DNA from 3 places in the Pelatocladus sp. BLCC-F211 genome. Region 1 is predicted to be linked to each of the others. Evidence: predicted binding sites of a transcription regulator. Region 1 holds the regulator's gene; each other region holds the start of a gene.
What was found. Region 1 encodes NtcA, which controls nitrogen genes in cyanobacteria. Its sites were predicted from a motif close to TNTGTANNNNNNNNTACANA; they were not measured.
Positions count from the first base shown of each region.

Region 2: the regulator NtcA is predicted to act here: its motif matches at 5,444-5,463, upstream of ACE1AT_RS24790 (Glu/Leu/Phe/Val dehydrogenase).
Region 3: the regulator NtcA is predicted to act here: its motif matches at 4,179-4,198, upstream of ACE1AT_RS12305 (cell division protein SepF).

Region 1 is NZ_JBHFLM010000123.1:108,195-115,415, forward strand. It holds gene hisB (imidazoleglycerol-phosphate dehydratase HisB) at 16-657, opposite strand; gene fabI (enoyl-ACP reductase FabI) at 818-1,594, opposite strand; gene ntcA (global nitrogen regulator NtcA) at 2,186-2,857, shown strand; gene ACE1AT_RS15155 (DUF3084 domain-containing protein) at 3,085-4,578, shown strand; gene ruvX (Holliday junction resolvase RuvX) at 4,671-5,114, shown strand; gene ACE1AT_RS15165 (DUF3146 family protein) at 5,169-5,432, opposite strand; gene mutS (DNA mismatch repair protein MutS) at 5,708-7,221, shown strand, end outside.
Region 2 is NZ_JBHFLM010000202.1:1,581-8,801, forward strand. It holds gene ACE1AT_RS24770 (peptidylprolyl isomerase) at 1-557, shown strand, start outside; gene ACE1AT_RS24775 (beta-ketoacyl-ACP synthase) at 687-1,856, shown strand; gene ACE1AT_RS24780 (folate/biopterin family MFS transporter) at 2,049-3,491, shown strand; gene ACE1AT_RS24785 (carotenoid oxygenase family protein) at 3,680-5,188, shown strand; gene ACE1AT_RS24790 (Glu/Leu/Phe/Val dehydrogenase) at 5,563-6,852, shown strand; partial or broken rRNA gene rrf (5S ribosomal RNA) at 7,164-7,221, opposite strand, start outside.
Region 3 is NZ_JBHFLM010000101.1:26,966-34,186, forward strand. It holds gene rfbC (dTDP-4-dehydrorhamnose 3,5-epimerase) at 1-442, opposite strand, end outside; gene ACE1AT_RS12290 (anthranilate synthase component I) at 577-2,283, shown strand; gene pipX (transcriptional coactivator PipX) at 2,759-3,037, shown strand; gene ACE1AT_RS12300 (YggS family pyridoxal phosphate-dependent enzyme) at 3,034-3,705, shown strand; gene ACE1AT_RS12305 (cell division protein SepF) at 4,304-4,903, shown strand; gene proC (pyrroline-5-carboxylate reductase) at 5,028-5,840, shown strand; gene ACE1AT_RS12315 (DEAD/DEAH box helicase) at 6,077-7,221, shown strand, end outside.

The sequences.
Region 1 (7,221 bases):
TTGTGGTGACTTAACTTATAACACTCCCTTAGAACTGGGGATCGTCCCTGCACGACGGGGATCAATTTCTACCGCCATCCGCATTGCTCTGGCAAAAGCCTTAAATGTCGCCTCTATAATGTGATGAGAATTGATCCCGTCTAACTGGCGAATGTGCAGCGTCATTTGACTATTACCTGCTAACGCCACAAAAAACTCTCGTACTAGCTGAGTGTCATAAGTTCCGACTCGCTGAGTGGGAATTTGCAAACCATAGCTGAGATGAGGACGACCCGAAAAATCCAGTGCTACCTGAATTAATGCTTCATCTAGAGGCGCAAGAAAATTACCAAAACGGACAATACCTTTCTTGTCGCCTAATACTTTGCTGATAGCTTGTCCCAAAGTTATAGCAACATCTTCGTTAGTGTGATGGTCATCAATATGCAAGTCTCCCGTTGCTTGGATATCCAAGTCAATCAATCCGTGGGAGGCGATTTGATGCAGCATATGATCTAAAAAAGGAATACCAGTAGCTGCATTGCAAACTCCTGTGCCATCTAAATTAATCGTAACGTGGACATCAGTTTCCCCCGTGGTACGACGTACAGAAGCAATACGAGGAGTTTGTGTCAGATTGCTGGGTGAAGATAGAGTTTGGCGATCGCTTATTTGCATAGGAATTGGGGATCGGGGATTGGGGATCGGGGATCGGGGATCGGGGATCGGGGATCGGGGATTGGGCATGAATCAGTTAACAGTTAACAGTGAACTGTTAGCAGTTTAATTTTGATAACTGATAACTGATAACTGATAACTGATTAGTTGTCCTCTCTTACTACATTCCCATAATTTCATATCCTGCATCAACATACAGGACTTGTCCTGTAATTCCACTTGCCAAGTCGCTACACAAGAATGCTGCTGCATTACCTACCTCAGTCTGTGTAACGGTGCGCCGTAAGGGGGCTACTTTCTCGACATGGTGAATCATATCTAAAATACCGCCAACGGCACTAGAAGCCAAAGTACGAATTGGGCCGGCGGAGATCGCATTGACGCGGATATTAGCAGAGCCTAGTTCTGATGCTAAATAACGTACGCTTGCTTCTAATCCGGCTTTAGCAACTCCCATGACATTATAGTTGGGGATTGCTCTGATAGAACCTAAATAAGTCAGAGTTACTATGCTTCCTCCTGAAGTCATTAAAGGTTTAGCTGCACCAGCTAGTTGCACTAAAGAATAGGTGCTGACTTCTAAAGCTGTACGAAATCCTTCACGCGAGGTTTGGCTAAAGTCTCCACTCAAATCATCTTTTTGGGCAAAAGCGAGACAATGAATCAGAATATCTAAGCTACCCCACTTATCCTGGATTGTTTCAAAGGTAGACTTAATTTCCTCGTCATTTTGAACATTACAAGGCAAAAACAGAGTAGGATTGAGTGGTTCGACCAATTCTGCGACTTTCTTTTCCATTTTGCCTTTTTCGTCGCTTAAATAGGTAATGCCAAGGTTAGCTCCGGCTTTGTGCAATTGTTGAGCAATCCCCCAAGCAATAGAACGGTTATTAGCAATGCCTGTAACAAGGGCATTTTTTCCAGTCAGATCCAGCATAGAAATCATTGATGTGATGTTTCACTAGGAGCATACATGAATCTGAGCTTGGTTTGTCTTCGTTTGATCAATTTGATTTTTGAGCGACTAGTTAGGGTGGATGTAAGAGAAGAGACTTCATCTAGCTTTAACCACAATCGGATACAAACAGCTAATTTGAAAGATAGATGATTAAAAAGACTTTTAAGCAGAGTAAAGGTTTTAGAAAAAGGTATTTTTCTCTTGAGAGTAACTAAATTTATTAGTGGTTTATTTTGCACCCACACTATCCTATATTTTCACATCCGTATTTTCTAGACCTAAAGTGCCAAAATTGCTTTTTACCATCAATGTACCATTTAATGTTTTAATAAAGTCTCTATGAAACCTTCTTTTTTCTTCAAAAACTTATTGTCTACAATTTTGGAAGTACCTAACAAAAAGTACTAGATCCCTGCACTAGAAATTTTGTATCATGTTGAACAAACATCAATTGAACAAAAGGGTTAAGTATAGGACTGTACAAAAGGGTTGACAATGTTTTATTGAATTGTCGAGTGTATTCTTAGGAAATCCATATTCATTTTTCCGGCGTTGGGTAGGGGAAGGGAGATGATCGTGACACAAGATAAAGCCCTAGCAAATGTTTTTCGTCAAATGGCGACTGGAGCGTTTCCGCCAGTGGTGGAATCGTTCGAGCGCAACAAGACGATCTTTTTCCCCGGCGATCCTGCTGAAAGAGTTTACTTTCTTTTAAAAGGTGCAGTTAAACTCTCCAGGGTGTATGAAGCAGGAGAAGAAATAACCGTAGCACTTCTGCGGGAAAATAGTGTATTTGGGGTTTTGTCCCTACTAACGGGAAATAAGTCAGACCGTTTTTATCATGCAGTTGCTTTTACGCCTGTGGAATTGCTCTCAGCACCCATTGAACAGGTAGAACAAGCACTCAAGGAAAATCCAGAACTATCGATGTTGATGCTGCGGGGTTTATCTTCGCGCATTCTTCAGACAGAGATGATGATTGAAACCCTCGCTCACCGAGATATGGGTTCAAGATTAATAAGTTTCTTATTAATTCTCTGTCGAGATTTTGGTCTTCCTTGTGCAGATGGAATCACAATTGATCTCAAGCTATCTCATCAGGCGATCGCTGAAGCAATTGGTTCGACTCGCGTTACTGTCACTAGGTTACTAGGCGATTTGCGCGAAAAGAAGATGATTTCCATACACAAGAAAAAAATTACAGTCCACAAACCCGTGACATTAAGTCGGCAATTCACTTAATTGCATTTGGGAAGCGGAATTAAAAAATTATAGACACTCTTGTAAAAATAGGTAATGGGTAATGGGTAATGGGTAATATGGTAAATTTTCTTGTTTTTTCCCTTTTAATCCTTTCCCCTTAACCCTTTTCCCTGAACCTAGTAATTTATCAACCTGCAATTCGCCACAGAAAATGCCTGAAAGTAGTAGGCTGTATCTGGAAGGATCTCTTCGGTAAATACAAACAGATGGCCACCGGGTACATCCTCATTATTGCAATCTTAGTTTTGGGAGGCGTTATTGCCACCGTCGGCGATCGCATTGGGACGCGGGTTGGCAAAAAACGGCTCTCACTTTTCAACCTCAGACCGAAAAATACAGCTGTATTAGTAACAATTTTGACCGGGTTGGGCATTTCCGCATCAACCCTGGGCATTTTATTTTTAGCTGATGATGGCTTGCGTAAGGGAGTTTTTGAGTTACAAGATATTCAAAAAGACCTTAGGCGGAAACGCGTACAACTGGAGACTACAACCCAGCAACTTAATACAACCAAGACAGAACTAGATCAAGCCCGAAAAGAACAAACCAAAGCTCAAGAGGATTTGCAAGAAATTAACAAATCTTTACAAGCAGTCAACGCTAAACAACAGCAAACGCAAGCCCAGCTTAACCGTACGATTAATCAACAAGCACGCACTAAAAGCCAGCTTGCAGGCACTCAAAAACAATTGAGTCAAGTAGCAACTCAATATGAAAAAGCTATAGCTCAGTTGCAAAACGTTTATCAAGAAAGAAACAGACAGCTAGAGGAAATTAAACGACTCAAAGCAGAACGCCAAAAACTTTATGAACAAGCTAAACAGGCGGTTGCTGAAGCCCAAGCAGCCATTGACAAACGCGATCGCGAACTAGCCAAGCGTCAAGAAATGATTCAAAATCGGGATCAGACAATTGCGAAACTAGATGCGATCATTCAAAAGCGTAATCTCGAAATTACAGCACGGGAGCAAATTATTGCCCAACGAGAAACCCGCCTCAAACAACTGGAAACACAACAGGATTTTCTGGAACAGGAAGTCGCAAGACTAGAAAAGTACTACCAGTCTTATCGCGACTTACGTTTAGGGAAACTGGCCTTAGTTCGAGGTCAAGTTCTGGCTGCTGGAGTAGTCCGCGTCGAACAACCTGCGGCTGCTCGTCAAGCAGTAATCCAGCTATTAAAGGAAGCAAATAGAAACGCCAGTACAAAGTTAAGTGAACCTGGAATTAATACTCTCCCAGGTGTGCAGGTACTACGCGTCACCGGAGAACAGGTTGAACAGTTAAGTAATCAGATTAAAGATGGTCGAGATTACGTGGTGCGGATTTTCTGTGCAGGTAACTACGTCAGAGGAGAAAAACCAATCGAATTTTTTGCAGATGCAGCACTCAATCAAATCGTGTTCTCTGGAGGTGAAGTACTAGCTACAACGACGGCTGATCCCAAAACCATGACATCCTATCAACTGCGACAGCGCTTAGAACTGTTAATTTCTGCTTCCCAATTTCGCGCTCGTAGTGCTGGAATTTTAGAAGATATTCAAATCGATGGGACTTTTTTGCGTTTTATTGCCGATTTACGACAATATGACCAATCAATAGACATTAAAGCTATTGCCGCAAAAGATACATATACCGCCGGGCCGTTGAAAGTAAAATTGGTGGCAATTAAAAATGGACAAGTGATTTTTAGTACTTAATTTTGTTAGTAGTTATTGGTTAGTAGCAGATCACTAATACATTAACCAATAACTACTAACTAATAACTATTATTTAAAATCATCTTTAAAATATGAATTTAAGTGAATTTACACCAACTCAACCAGTAATTTTAGGGTTTGATCCCGGTAAAGATAAATGTGGTTTAGCAGTGATGGGGCTGGATCGAAAGCTACATTATCATCAGGTTATACCTTCTGGTGAAGCGATCGCCAATATTGAAACTCTGCGCCAGAGATTTCCTATTTCTTTAATGGTGATGGGTGATCAAACCACAGCCAAACGCTGGAAACAGCAACTACAACAAGAATTGTCAGAGCAGTTAAATATTATCTTGGTCGATGAACGCTACACCAGTTTAGAAGCACGCGATCGCTATTGGCAAATGTTCCCACCAAAAGGAATCACCAAACTGTTACCACAAGGAATGCGAACACCTCCAAGACCAATCGATGACATAGTTGCCATTCTCCTGATTGAAAGATATCTAAGTCGTCTTACAGAATCGGCAAAATGAATTATGAATGATCAAAAATTTCATAATTCATCATTCATCATTCATAATTCTTAGTCAAAGTTCTGCCCGAATAGTAAAAGCATAGTCTCCTCCTGGTTCAAGTTGGTAATCTTTTTGCTCTAAAAAACGACCAAGAGGTTCTTTGATTAAGGCACGACCTTGTGATGGTTTGACAGACAATTCTCCTCGGCGGAAGTGCCATTGAAACTGCCACTCAAAATCTCCTGCTCTTACTTCTCCTTCCAGTAGGCCCTGTTGCCAAGATTGACGGATAATCCTCACATGGGCTGTTGTTTGGGGTAAACGTTTAGCACTCACGTTGCTTGATGTCAAGTATTGATAAAAGCTGATCAGTTATAGCTTTACATTTACACAAAATACATCAAATATACCTATAGAAGTAAATAGGGGTTGCTGAAAAATTCAGAAGGCAGAAGTACAAAGGCACTTAACACACCCTACAAAACTTACTATCCCCCTTCCAATCCCTTGATGAAGAAAAAATAAATAAACCTTGAGCAATTTCTTGGTAGCCCTGATGACGCGCTATCATCGGTTATTGGCATGTTAAAAATGTGTATCCCTAAACATCCATGACCGCTTCTTACTCTGCATCCCAGCCAAACGCCGGCAACAATGCGAACACATTTATTACTGACCATCGACTGGTGGATCGCACTAAGCTGACTCAAATGTTTCAGCATTATGTCGAGACAAAAGAGAAGTATCCCCATGCGGTTTTGCTGTATCGAGTGGGAGACTTTTTTGAATGCTATTTTGAAGATGCTGTAATTCTGGCGCAGGAATTAGAACTTTACCTCACCAGCAAACCAGTAGGAGAAGTGGGAAGGGTATCAATGAGTGGTGTTCCGCACCACGCTTGGGAACGCCACGCTACTCTGTTGGTAGAAAAAGGGTATGCAGTGGTGATTTGTGATCAAGTCGAAGATGCTTCGGAAGCTGTTGGTAGATTGGTACGGCGCGAAGTAACGCGGATTATCACTCCTGGGACTTTGTTAGAAGAAGGAATGCTGAAAGCCAGTCGCAATAATTACCTCGCGGCTGTGGTAATTGCTGGCGAACATTGGGGTTTGGCTTATGCAGATATTTCTACCGGGGAATTCTTAACTACCCAAGGTAGCATTAGTGAACATTTGACGCAAGAATTAATGCGCTTGCAGCCGGCGGAGGTATTAGTTCCGACGAATGCGCCTGATTTGGGAAGTTTATTACGACCGGGAGAGAAGTCGGAGCATTTACCAGAATGTTTACCACCAGCGTTTTGTTATGCACTGCGATCGCAACTACCTTTTTCAGTTGGCGAAGCGAGATCCAGATTATTGCAGAAATTTAAAGTGCGATCGCTCGAAGGTTTGGGTTGCGAACACCTCCCCCTCGCAGTCCGGGCGGCTGGTGGTCTTTTAGAATACCTAGAAGATACACAAAAAGAAAGTTCTGTACCCCTACAACCACTGAGAACTTACACAATTACTGATTATCTGATTGTAGACCATCAAACTCGGCGCAACCTGGAAATTACGCAAACTGTCCGTGATGGTAGTTTTCACGGTTCTTTACTTTGGGCTTTGGATAGAACTTCTACGGCGATGGGTAGTCGGGCTTTACGACGCTGGTTGTTACAACCACTACTTGAGATCAAAGGTATCCAAGCACGGCAAGATACAATTCAAGAATTGCTAGAAAATACGCCTCTACGCCAAGATTTACGGCAGTTATTACGGCAAATTTACGATTTGGAACGTTTGACGGGAAGGGCTGGTTCTGGTACAGCAAATGCTAAAGATTTGGTAGCTTTGGCTGATTCTGTGTCCAAGTTGCCGGAATTAGCGCTGTTAGTGATGGATGCTGCGTCTCTCTTCCTGAAAGCCTTGCAGAAAGTTCCCCCTGGTTTGGAGGAGTTAGGGCAAAAAATCCGTAGTTATATTGTGGAGTCACCACCAATACATATTAAAGAAGGTGGATTGATTCGTCAGGGAGTTAATCCTCAGTTGGATGAAAGACGGAGTTTGGTGGAAGAAGACCAAAAATGGATTGCAAATTTAGAGGTTGATGAACGGGCGAGGACGGGTATTCAGACGCTGAAGGT
Region 2 (7,221 bases), on a different contig from region 1:
TCAATGGTTCTCCTATTACCATTCAAGTAGACGGTACTAATGCCCCCATCACTGCTGGTAACTTTATAGACTTAGTACAACGTGGTGTATATGATGGCTTAGTTTTCCACCGAGTTGTACGTCAACCCCAACCTTTTGTTGTTCAAGGTGGCGATCCCCAAAGTAAAGACCCGAAAGTTGCAGCTAACAGGTTAGGAACTGGTGGTTTTATTGATCCTAAAACAGGTAGTGAGCGCTATATTCCCCTGGAAATTAAGCCCAAAGGATCAGACGACCCCATTTACGGCAAAACATTGGAATCAGCTCGCATCAATCAACCACCCGTGTTGACACATAAACTGGGTGCAGTGGCAATGGCGCGATCGCAAATGCCAGATTCTGCTTCTTCACAGTTTTACTTTGCCTTAGCTGATTTGGGTTTTCTGGATGGTAGCTACGCTGTATTCGGCTACGTCACAGAAGGTATGGATGTAGTAAACAAAATTCAGCAAGGTGATCGCATCGACTCAGCCAAAGTCACCCAAGGTGCAGAAAATTTGAAAAATAGTGAAAAATAGGGATCGGGGATCGGGGATCGAGAATTAGGGATCAGGAATGGGGAGAAATTTCTTCCTTGTCCTCCTTGTCCTCCTTGTCCCTCTTCCCCAATCCCCAATCCCCGATCCCCGATCCCCGATCCCCAAAACTTGGTAGAAGTCGTTGTCACTGGTATTAGTTTAGTTTCTGCCTTGGGTCAAAACCTAGCAGATAGCTGGCAGCAATTACTAGCAGGTAAATCTGGGATTAAAATTTGTCAACCATTTCCAGAATTAGACCCACGTCCTCTTGGGTTAATTGACAAGCAACCAGCACAGGTGAGATTACTGACTCAACAGCTGGTTGCTTCTGCGTTAGAAGATGCAGGATTAGTTTATCCTCTGCCAAATTGCGGCGTTGTCATTGGTTCGAGTCGCAGTCATCAGGCGGTGTGGGAAGAGATGGCAAAAAATAGGTGGACAAAGGGTAAAGCCCAAGAGGTAAAGGAAATGTTAAATTCCAATGCCCAATTCCTAGAGAATTGGCTAGACACTCTCCCACACATGAATGCGATCGCAGCTACAAGACAAATTGGTGCAACTGGGATTGTTTTAGCACCGATGGCGGCCTGTGCTACTGCGATTTGGGCGATCGCTCAAGCTGCATATTTAATTAAATCTGGACAATGTCAGCAAGTCATGACAGGAGCAACAGAAGCAGCAATTACGCCTCTAACTTTGACTGGCTTTCATAAGATGGGCGCTTTGGCTAAAACTGGGGCATATCCCTTTGATTTGCGCCGTGAAGGCTTAGTTTTAGGAGAAGGGGGAGCAATTTTGATTTTAGAATCGGCGGCATCAGCAAAACAGCGCCAAGCCAAGGTGTATGGAAAGATACTTGGTTTTGGCTTAACAACAGATGCATATCATGCCAATACTCCAGAACCAAAAAGTCAGAGTGCGATCGCAGCAATTAAGCAATGTTTGCAACGCAGTCACTTAACGCCAAAAGACATTGATTATATCCATGCTCATGGTACGGCTACGCAAATTAACGATCAAGTAGAAAGCCAATTAATACAAAGCTTATTTTCTCAACAGGTGGCAGTTAGTTCTACAAAAGGAGCTACAGGACATACTCTCGGTGCATCAGGAGCTTTAGGAGTGGCTTTTTCTCTGATGGCATTACAGCAACAAATATTACCGCTATGTGTAGGCTTACAGCAACCAGAGTTTGATTTAAATCTGGTAAGAGAAGCACGTGAAAGTAAGGTTGAACGGGTATTGTGTTTTAGTTTTGGGTTTGGAGGACAAAATGCTGTAATAGCACTAGGAAAATAAAAATTCAATCTTTAATTTGCCTTATTCAAAGAATAAATAACCCGTAAATTTTATTTACTAAATTTTACAAGTTTATCTGTAAATTCTCTGTGATTTCAACAGATTTTGACCGATAAACGCTTCTCCTACACGTCATCTAGATAAAATAGATATGATAATAAAAGTCGATAAAACTTAAAAATTATTTATCTAATGCTGGTTTCCTCCTCTGGCTTGTCCAAGGTCAAAGAATCAATAAAAGAAAAGATTTTTTTTGGCAATGAACCAACTGCCGAATTAATTGCCATTCTTACCGTTTACTTTGTCCAAGGTATTTTGGGGTTGGCACGTTTAGCCGTCAGCTTTTTTCTCAAAGATGAATTAGGGCTAACTCCAGCCCAAGTATCAGCCTTAATGGGTATAGTTGCCATACCCTGGATTGTCAAACCATTATTTGGTTTTGTTTCTGATGGCTTCCCTATTTTTGGCTATCGACGACGACCATATTTGGTGTTATCGGGGATAATCGGAGCGGCTTCTTGGGTGAGCCTAGCCACAATTGTTCACACACCTATAATTGCGACAGCAGCGATCGCTCTTGGTTCGGTATCTGTTGCTATTAGTGACGTCATCGTTGACTCATTAGTTGTGGAACGAGCCAGGGTAGAATCCCAAGCGGAAGCAGGTTCTTTACAATCCCTATGTTGGGGTGCTTCCGCCTTCGGTGGTTTGATGACTGCTTACTTTAGTGGTGTCCTCTTAGAGCATTTCAGTAATCGCACCGTATTTTGGATTACTGCCTCTTTTCCCCTCATCGTTTCAGCAGTAGCTTGGTTAATTGCTGAATCTCCAGTCAAGCAGGATGTCAACACTACCGAAAACCCCAACTTCCAATCAATCAAGCATCAAATTGGACAACTACGCCAAGCCATTACTCAAAAAGCTATTTGGCTACCAACAGCATTTCTTTTCATCTGGCAAGCTACGCCAACTGCTGAATCAGCCTTTTTCTTCTTTACTACAAACGAATTACATTTTCAACCAGAATTTTTAGGACGAGTACGCTTAGTAACAAGCGTTGCTTCCTTAGTCGGTATCTGGATCTTCCAACGTTTTCTTAAAACCGTCCCTTTTCGCGTCATTTTTGGCTGGAGTACTGTTCTTTCAGCCACTTTAGGAATGACAATGTTGCTCCTGGTAACTCATACAAACCGGACTTTAGGCATTGATGATCATTGGTTTAGTTTGGGTGATAGCCTGATTCTTACCGTTATGGGACAAATTGCCTATATGCCAGTGTTAGTGCTAGCAGCCAGACTTTGTCCATCGGGAGTGGAAGCAACATTATTTGCCTTGTTAATGTCAGTGACTAACTTAGCAGGACTGCTTTCCTATGAGTTCGGTGCAGTATTGATGCATTGGTTTGGAATTACAGAAACAAACTTTGAAAAACTCTGGATTTTGGTAATTCTGACTAACCTCAGTACCTTGTTACCGTTACCCTTTCTCAACTGGTTGCCTGCTGCTGAGTCTGAAACCGAAACATCTAAGAATTTACCACCAGCCTTAGTACCGGATCATGAAGAATCTTTTGTACCCAATATGATGCCGGAATTGATGCTGCGAGAACTAGAGTCAGAAGTAGTTAGGGATTAAGGGATCGGGGAAAGGGGATCGGGAAGTGGGTATGGGGTAATAAGCTCAACAAGTTCTTAATTTTGTTCCAGAAGGGTATTTTGAATTGATATGTCCCCCTTTCTTTATCCCTAATCCCCATTCTCCGTTACCCCTTCGCCCCTAATCCCCTTTCCCCTTTCCCCTTTCCCCAATCCCATTTTCAAGATATGCAAACTTTTGAAACTCAAGAACTAATTTCTCAAATTTCTACAAAACCTTATAACCGTAACGATTGGCAAGGTGGATATAAATCTTTAAAACAAGAATTTGATTATTGGATAGATGACATAGAAGGGCAAATTCCACCAGAACTTCATGGTACTTTGTTCAGAAATGGCCCTGGTTTGTTGGATATAAATGGGCAACCAATTCATCATCCCTTTGATGGGGATGGGATGATTAGTCGTATAACATTTGCAAATGGTCGCGCCCACTTCCGCAATCGCTTTGTCCGGACTGATGCGTATTTGGAAGAACAAAAAGCGGGTAAACTTCTCTACCGTGGTGTCTTTGGTACACAAAAACCAGGTGGTTGGCTAGCTAATGCTTTCGACTTTAAACTCAAAAATATTGCTAATACCAATGTGATCTACTGGGGTGATAAACTGCTGGCTCTGTGGGAAGCAGCAGAACCTCATCGCCTTGATCCTCATACACTCGATACCTTGGGTAAAGAATACTTTCACGGTGTGCTGTCAGAAGGTGAAGCATTTAGCGCTCATCCCTGTTTCGATCCAAGTTGTGAGTTCGATGGTGGTGAACCTTGTTTGGTAAACTTTTCTATCAAAGTAGGGCTATCCACAACTATTACTATTTTTGAGTTAGACACAACAGGCACTATTGTGAGAAAGCACACCCATAGTGTACCGGGTTTCGCCTTTATTCACGATTTTGCTATTACCCCAAACTACTGCGTATTCTTTCAAAATCCTGTGAGTTTCAATCCGATACCTTTTGCTTTGGGAATACGTGGTGCAGGTGAATGTATTAAGTTTCAACCCAATCAACCAACGCGAGTCATCATTATTCCTCGCCAACCCCCCCTTGATAAGGGGGGACTAAGGGGGGTGCAAATTATCGAAACTCACTCTGGTTTTGTGTTCCACCATGCCAATGCTTTTGAGCAAGGAAACGAAATTATTATTGATTCTATTTGCTACGAATCCTTACCAGAAGTTGAACCAGAAAGTGATTTTCGACAGACTGATTTTGATGCTCTCAAGCCTGGACAACTCTGGCGCTTTCACCTCAATCTCCAAGACAAGACTGTACAGCGAAAGTTAATAGAAAGTCGCTGTTGTGAATTTCCAACTTTGCATCCTCAAAAAGTGGGGCGAGAGCATCGTTATTTATATATTGGTGCTGCTCATGCTCCCAGTGGTAACGCTCCTTTACAAGCATTTTTAAAGATGGATCTTCACTCAGGAGAGCGACAACTCTGGAGTGCTGCACCCAAAGGCTTTGCTAGCGAACCAGTGTTTGTACCCCGTCCCTATTCTCAAGGGGAAGACGATGGTTGGGTGTTAGCTCTAGTTTATGATGCGAGTTGCGATCGCTCAGATGTAGTAATTCTAGATGCCCGTAATTTCAACAAAGACCCAGTAGCAAGGCTACATCTTAAACATCATATTCCTTACGGTTTACACGGTAACTTTAGTTCTGAGGTGTTTGTGTAGAGGTGTAGGGGTTTAGGAGAATTTTGGGTGTGGGTAAAAAATTTCGAGCTATGCAAGGATATAGATTTAAAAAAACTCTTTTTTCCTTTTATACCCTCACACCCTCACACCTCCATACCCTTGCACCCCGCCATACATAAAAAAGGAATGAACACAGATAACAAGTATGTTTTTTATCTGTGTTCATCTATGTGTATCTCTGGTCACTCTATATTACTATCTTGAAAGCGAGCAAAAAAAGCTACATCGCGAAATTTTGTAACATAAACTACAGAAATTATAGTTTTTCTCAAAAATAAACGTTAGCCTAGACATAGACCTCCGGTTCCATAAGCAAAAGATTTTGTGGAAGTGTGATAGGAAGAGAAAAATCTATGATTACAACTTCTATACAGTCACTGGAAGCTTCTTCTCCAGCGTATATTTGCCCATTAGATCAAGCTTGTAGCTATTTGGAAGCAGCAGCACGAGAATTAAAGCTAGATTTAGGTCTGTTGCAGGTACTTAGTCATCCACGTAAGGTAGTTACAGTCTCCATTCCTGTAAAACGGGATAATGGCGAAATACAAATTTTAGCAGGACATCGAGTCCAACACTGTGATGTGTTAGGGCCCTACAAAGGTGGCATTCGTTACCATCCAGCTGTGACGTTGCGGGAGGTATCAGCACTAGCAATGCTAATGACCTGGAAATGTGCGTTACTAGGTATTCCTTACGGTGGTGCCAAAGGAGGTATTGCTCTCGATCCAAAACGTTACAGTGTGGGTGAATTAGAACGGCTCACCCGACGATACACCAGCGAATTAATCAAAGATATTGGCCCTAGTGTAGACATACCGGCACCAGATATGGGTACTTCTGCCCGCGAAATGGCTTGGATGATGGACACTTACTCTGTCAATGTTGGTCATGCTGTTCCCGGAGTTGTGACTGGAAAACCGCTATCTATCGGTGGTTCACTGGGACGGGAGATGGCAACGGGACGCGGCGTAATGATTATTGTCAGGGAGGCGCTAGCTGATCAGGGTAAGTCCTTGGCAGATGTCCGAGTAGTTATCCAGGGTTTTGGCAATGTCGGTAGTGCAGCAGCTTTGTTAATGCATGAAGCAGGAGCGAAAGTGATAGCTGTATCGACTGGATCTGGAGGAGTTTATTCAGAAACTGGTCTTGATATTCCTACTTTGAAAGCCTATGCTGCTGAGAACCGTAGGAGTGTGGTTGGCTTTCCACAAGCAATACCAATCAACAATGCAGAGTTACTAACTTTACCTTGTGATGTCTTAATTCCCGCAGCTTTGGAAAACCAAATCACAGAAGACAATGTGAATCAAGTCCAAGCCAAGATAGTTGCAGAGGCGGCTAACGGTCCAGTGACTCTCATCGCTAACCAAGCGCTAGAAGCGCGGGGTGTAACTGTACTACCAGATATCTTGGCTAACGCGGGTGGTGTGGTAGTGAGTTATTTAGAGTGGGTACAAGGTCTTTCTTATTTATTTTGGGATGAGCAACGAGTCAACCGCGAATTAGAACACTTGATGGTGCAAGCATACCGTCAAGTTATTAAGCATTCCAAAACACGACAGATTCCTTTAAGACTAGCAGCTTATACGTTAGGGGTTGGTCGGGTTGCCCAAGCTTTAACTGATAGAGGTTTATATCCTTAAGCATTGATTCCATAAGATGATCTCCTGATCTCTTAATCTCTTAAGCACCATTATTTCTCTACTGTAACAAGGTGATGCTGTCTGTTCTCATAGCAAGAGGTCATTAAATTTGATGAAGTTTGTCATGGCGATCGCGTCCCTGACTACCGTGCTAATGAGAAATATTTTCCAGAATTGGACGTACGCTTCAGTTTAATACCCATCTGTTATTTTTCTCTAAATTTCAGCATTAACCAAAAAGCGGTCAGTCCTATTGAACTGATCGCTTTTTTCCACCATAAATATTAGGAAGCTTTTTGTGAGAATAAAAGTCCTGGCATCGAGCTATTTTGACGGTCGGCAACCCGACAACTATCGTCGCCGCAGCAG
Region 3 (7,221 bases), on a different contig from region 1:
TCCAAAGGATGCATCGTTCATACTGGGGTGCATAGTAATCTGTGGTTTTATAAAGGACTTCGGCAAATTCTGAAAGTACAACAAAACCGTGAGCAAACCCTGGTGGTATCCAAAGTTGGCGTTTGTTCTCGGCGTTGATTTCATAACCTATCCACCTACCAAAGGTCGAGGAGCTTTTTCTGATATCTACAGCAACATCAAATATACTACCACTAACTACTCTGACCAACTTTCCCTGTGGTTGTCGAATTTGGTAGTGTAAACCACGCAAAACATTTTGTTTGGAGTAAGAATGGTTATCTTGGACAAAGTTAAATAAATGGCTAGTAGCTTCAGCAAATTTTTTATAATTATAGCTTTCAAAGAAAAAGCCACGATCATCTTGGAAGACTTCAGGTTCAATTATGAGAATATCAGGAATTTCAGTACAAATAATCTTCATTTTAGTAGCAATTTTACAGACTATCAATGTATATTCAATTACTATAAATTGAATATACCAAATATAGTAAAAACAAACTCAAAATTAACTTTCAATTATCTCCTAGATTACTGCTGATTGAGTTAGTCAAATTTATGATACAACCTTGGTATTGGCGATCGCTTCCTTTAAGAAATCGCACTGGTTCCGATATTTTCGCTGCTTTATTTGGTTATAAACAGACATTAGGAATAGCAACTTTATTAGAAAGTCCATACCCAACACCAACAGATAACCCTCAACTATCCCGTTATTCTATTTGTGCAGGCGCTCCTCGTTATCTAGATGGATACCCCCAAATGTGGACTCCGGCGCTGGGAGAAGTTTTACCATTTCTCGAACAGTTACTGCAACAAAAAGTAGGGGGAGTAAGAGGACAAGGGGGAGAAAATATTTTTCACGCTCCTCCTCACACCTCCCTATCTCCTCACCTCCCCTTTACGGGTGGTTGGCTAGGTTGGTTAGGGTATGATATCGCCAGAGAAATTGAGCAGCTACCATACACTAAATCTGATTCATTACCATTTCCGGTTGCTTTTTGGTACGAACCAGATAGTTTTGCCGTTTTAGATCATTGGGAGCAAATCTTATGGTTAGCCGCCAGTAGCCCCGATGAATTCGATGAATTAGAGAGAAAGTTGGAAGAAGACACGGAAACTAAAAGACTCGAAGACACGGAGAAATTTTTCATAAAACCCCCATCTCCCCCTGTCTTTTTGTCCCCTTTCTCTCCCTCTAATACTCTGCGCTTCTACAGTTCTCAAGAAGAATACGAAGCAGCAGTTAACCATGCCAAAAAATACATTCAGGCTGGAGACATATTTCAAACAAATCTCTCGTTACGGTTTGAAACACAAACAACTGTTTCTGGTTGGGAGATATATCGTGCTTTGCAGCAAATCAATCCTTCTCCTTTTGCTTGCTATTTTCAAACACCGTGGGGAGAAATCATTAGTTGTTCACCAGAGAGGTTAGTAAAATCACAAAGACATACAGACACCAAATTTCATGTCTCCACCAGACCGATCGCCGGAACGCGATCGCGTGGGATGATGCCAGAACAAGACCAAAAATTAGCAGAAGATTTACTCAATAACACCAAAGAACGTGCCGAACATATCATGTTAGTGGATTTAGAACGTAATGATTTAGGACGGGTGTGTGAATGGGGAAGTGTGAACGTTGATGAATTACTGACTATTGAACGCTATAGTCACGTTATGCATCTGGTTAGCAACATCACAGGTACTCTCAGAGATGATGTTAGCCCTGTTGATTTGATTCGTGCCATATTCCCTGGTGGTACAATCACAGGCTGTCCCAAAGTTCGTTGTATGGAAATTATCGAAGAACTAGAACCTGTACGGCGTAGCTTGTTCTATGGTTCCTGTGGCTATTTAGATTGGCAAGGGAACTTGGATTTAAACATCTTAATTCGTACTCTGCTTTTGGCTCCCTGTTCCGAAGGACAAGGGGAACATGGGGGACAAGGGGAGCCACTGCGTTGCGCGGGTCAAGAGCGTTGTAGCACGTGGCGTGGACAAGGAAGACAAGGAAGCAGGGAGCAGAGAGACGCACTAGACGCGGAGAAAAAAACCAATGCCCAATGCCCAATTTACACACCAAGCACACCAAGTACTCCAAGCACATATATTGTCTGGGGACAAGTGGGAGCAGGAATTGTCGCAGACAGCGATCCCGAACGAGAATGGCATGAATCTTTACACAAAGCTCAAGCACAACTACAAGCGCTAGCAACTGTTTTAGGGGATCAGAGATCAGGGATCAGGAATCAGGAATAGGGGAGTATAAGGAGTGAGCATTGACCATTGACCATTGACCTATTGGTAGGCTGTTTGCGAATTTGTATAACAAAAAGACGGCAATTATGGCAGCATTGGTAGAGGGGAAACAAACAGAGGATGAGAGTAAAACAGGAGGGAATGGGCAAATTTTCCTTTCATGTCTCTACCTCCTCAAGCCCTCTGAACGCTTTACCCCAAATGCTAGTGCCTTTAATTACGACAGCAATATGCCTTAGCTACGCATTATCTACAGTTTAGGTAAAAGTTAGAGAGAGGGTAAAGGCATTATTATTAGTTTGGAAAAAGGTCAGAGTCCAAAGGCTTTTAAGTTCCTTTTCCCCTTATCCCCTCCAGGAGGTTCCACCTTTTGTTTTACCCCTGACTTTTGCAAATGAAACTGTCAGCCTCACCAATCTTGGCATTCAACTGCGAAAACATACTATCTATACTATTCTTACCTTCAAGTATTTAAATGAACCCAGAAAGCTCAGAAACTTACATCAATCATCCAACTTGGGGTTTGCTCTATAGGATCTGTATGGTGGATGAAAACCAAGAGTTATTCACTACACTGTATGCTCAACGCCTATTTTTTTTAGTAATAACTGACGCTAAAGGTGTCAAATTTCAGCCGATAGGACGTACTGAAGCCAGAATGTTGCTAGAAAATCGCTTGCGTAATCTACGTCGTACAGGACAAGCTCAGGAGTACGATCAGTTGCAAAGTATCTTCCAACGCACCTTCCAATGAGCAGCCCGATTAGCGAACGTATTAATACTGTGCGTGCAGAACTACCACCTTCAGTTCGGTTGATTGCAGTTAGCAAACAAGTACCAACTGATGTCATTCGTACTGCCTATACTGCGGGAATTCGAGATTTTGCCGAAAATCGCATTCAAGAAGCGATCGCAAAACAAGCAGAGTTACAAGACTTATCTGATATTACTTGGCATTTTATTGGACACTTGCAAAGCAATAAAGCCAAAAAAGCCTTAGAAAATTTCCAGTGGATTCACTCAGTAGATAATTTGAAGCTAGCACAGCGCTTGAACGAGTTAGCGCAGCAAATAGGCGTGAGTCCTCATGTGTGTCTGCAAGTCAAAATTCTTCCTGATCCCAATAAGTCGGGTTGGAGTGTACCTCAGCTTTTAGCTGACTTACCAACACTGAATCAATGCAAAAATTTACAAATTCAAGGTTTGATGACAATTCCGCCTCTGAGGCTAACTGAGCAGGAAATTATGGCAGTGTTTAATCGCACACGTGAACTAGCTCAAGAAATCCGCGAACAAAACTGGCCCCATATTCAAATGCAGCATCTTTCAATGGGAATGTCAGGTGATTATAAACTAGCCATAGAAGCAGGTGCAACGATGGTGCGTTTAGGAACAATCTTGTTTGGAGAGCGTAGTGCGTAAATTGGGCATTGGGCATCGGGCATGGGGAACAGACTTGTTAAATAATTCTCCCTTGTCTCTCTTCCCTTATCCCTTGTTCACGATTTTGATGATCTGTTGATTATTCTGTCCTTAAAAATTATTTTTTTTACAGAATTAAATCCGTAGAGGTCGGTTTTCAAAGCTGTCTCTACGGTTTTTTGCTTTCTGGCTTTCATCTGAGTTTGGCAATAAATGAAACATTGAGCCTTGTTTTCTGTAATTTTGAGATAGCAGATGCTAAGATTTGCTTTATTAAGAATTGTTGCAAATAAATTATCAAAGATGTTGGTGTAGCAAATAACTGAGTATAAAGTATAAACAAAAGCAAACACATAAAAACTTTGGGGTTAAAGCAACTTTGCATTCAAAAATAGTTAGGCTATAATCTTGACTCATTATTGCGTGCAAGCTAGATACAAACGTTCTAGGGGGGCGTTCGTTCAACAGTTTGCGCCGTAGTACATGTTACAAACAACTTATAGAATTGCAAAAGCGTCCGCTCTGTGTAGCGGCATAGGTAGGCAGCATTAATTGTTGTCAGATCCCAGAAGGTGATTTGCACCAGGAGCGTAACACTATGAACAATATCTTCTCTAAACTGAGAGACTTTGTTGGTTTAAATGAGCCAGTAGAATACGAGTATTATGAAGAAGAACCTGAAGCAGAAACTTATCAGAATCTGTATCAGGAGCAAAATCAACAGCCTGTACCCCAAGAAGCTACCTCAGCCAATCGACGTTGGCGTGAACCCATGCCTACAATGAATGCGAATCCAGATGTAGCAACTGCTTCTGCAAAAACAATGAGTAATGTTATTGGTATGCCCGGTGCTATTAATGGTATTTCAGAAGTTTTAGTACTAGAACCACGTACTTTTGAAGAAATGCCACAGGCAATTCAAGCCTTACGAGAGCGAAAGTCAGTGGTATTAAACTTGACAATCATGGACCCTGATCAAGCACAGCGAGCTGTTGATTTTGTTGCAGGTGGCACTTACGCATTGGATGGACATCAAGAACGTATTGGCGAAAGCATCTTTTTGTTTACACCCAGTTGCGTCCAAGTCAGTACCCAAGGCGGAGTTCTTCACGAAGTACCTCAACCACCACTACGTACACCACGTCCCGTACCTGGTAATCAAACTTGGGGAAGCGAACCCAATCGCATGGTACAATAAACTAAAATTAGTCAAAAGTCAAGAGTCCACAGTCCAGAGTATTGACTATTGACTATTGTACGCGATTAATCGCGTCTCTAGACCAATGACTATTGTACAGACGCGATTAATCGCGTCTCTACTAATGACTCATAAATTTGGATTAATTGGCGGCGGGGTAATGGGAGAAGCTTTATTATCCCGCCTTATTGCTCGCTCGATTTATCATCCATCAGAAGTGATGGTTAGTGAACCACAGCCCACACGCCAAAGTTTTTTAGCAGAGCAGTACAATGTGGCTGTGACAGGTGATAATCGCTTGGTTTTTAGCCAAACAACGGATGTAATATGTTTAGCTGTTAAACCCCAGGTTTTCAGTGCGATCGCTCAAGAATTAGCGGATGTCCTTGATCAAAGACATTCACCGCTAGTGGTTTCTGTATTGGCGGGTGTAACTTTATCCAATTTAGAAGCAGCTTTTGGGCAATTACCAGTAATTCGAGCAATGCCAAATACGCCAGCAACCGTAGGTGCAGGGATTACTGCTATTACTCCTGGTGCTTATACCCACATTAAACATCTGGAAATAGCACGGAAGTTGTTTTCAGCAGTGGGGGAAGTAGTAGAAGTACCAGAATCACAAATGGATGCAGTCACTGGTTTATCAGGTAGTGGGCCAGCTTATGTAGCATTAATGGTAGAAGCACTTGCAGATGGAGGAGTCGCCGCAGGTTTACCCAGAGCGATCGCCAATCAACTAGCTTTACAAACAGTCTTGGGAACTGCTCAGTTATTACATGAAACTAAACTCCATCCCGCAGAACTCAAAGATCGTGTCACCAGTCCCGGCGGAACCACAATTACTGGTATTGCCCAGCTAGAACGTTCAGCATTTCGCTCTGCTCTGATTGAAGCAGTCAAAGCTGCTACCATCCGTTCTCAGGAGTTGGGGAAATGAAGGGGATTGGGGATCGGGGAAAGGGGACAAGGGACACAAGGGAGACAAGGGGGACAATTAATCAGTTATCAGTTATCAAATTAAACTGGTAACAGTTAACAGTTAACTGTTAACTAATTCATGTCCCATGCCCGATACCCGATCCCCGATTCCCGATCCCCGATCCCCGATCCCTAATGCCCTACTTGCTAAGGCCTCATATAATATAGTAAAAGTCTGGTTGCAATTGTGATTGAGTGAATTATTCTGCACTGTCTTCAGAAGTAGACCCCAGTTCTGTATTTCCTTTTGAACTGGATGCGTTCCAGCTAGATGCGATCGCTTCTCTCAATGCTGGAAGTTCTGTGGTGGTTTGTGCGCCAACAGGTTCGGGTAAAACCTTAGTTGGAGAGTATGGTATTTATCGTGCCTTGGCGCGAGGAAAACGGGTATTTTACACTACCCCCCTGAAGGCACTTTCTAACCAAAAATTACGTGATTTTCGTGAACAATTCGGCTTTGATGCTGTTGGGTTGTTAACAGGAGATGCTTCCATCAATCGGGATGCACCAATTGTAGTCATGACTACAGAAATTTTCCGCAACATGCTTTATGGCACACCCATTGGGCAAGTTGGTATCTCCTTAACAGACGTGGAAGCAGTGGTGTTAGACGAATGCCACTACATGAATGATCGCCAACGGGGAACAGTTTGGGAAGAATCGATCATTTATTGTCCCCACGAAATTCAACTGATTGCTCTATCAGCAACTGTCGCCAATAGTGAACAACTCACCGACTGGCTGAATCAAGTCCACGGCCCGACTGATCTGATCTACTCAGATTTTCGCCCCGTTCCTTTGGAATTTCACTTTGGAAATCTCAAAGGGGTATTTCCACTGCTGAATGACAATAAAACCCAAATTAACCCGCGTCTGCTCAAACGAAACAGAAAAAAAGAATTAGAAAAAGGCAAGGGCAATCGCAGACCGGAAGCACCTAGTATAAATTTTATTCTTAGTCATCTCCAGCAACGAGATATGCTGCCAGCAATCTACTTTATATTCAGCCGTCGCGGCTGTGATAAAGCAGTGGCAGAAGTCGGTGATATGTGGTTGGTAAATGAGCAAGAAGCGCAGCAACTACGGCGACAAATTGACGACTTTTTCAGCCGTAACCCAGACGCGGGGCGAGCCGGACATATTGCTCCCCTCTATCGTGGTATCGCCGCACACCACGCCGGGATTTTACCTGCGTGGAAAGTACTAGTAGAAGAACTATTTCAGCAAGGACTAATTAAAGTCGTATTTGCCACAGAAACCCTAGCAGCAGGAATTAACATGCCTGCTCGCACAACAGTGATTTCTAGCATATCCAAGCGTACTGATACTGGACACCGGAT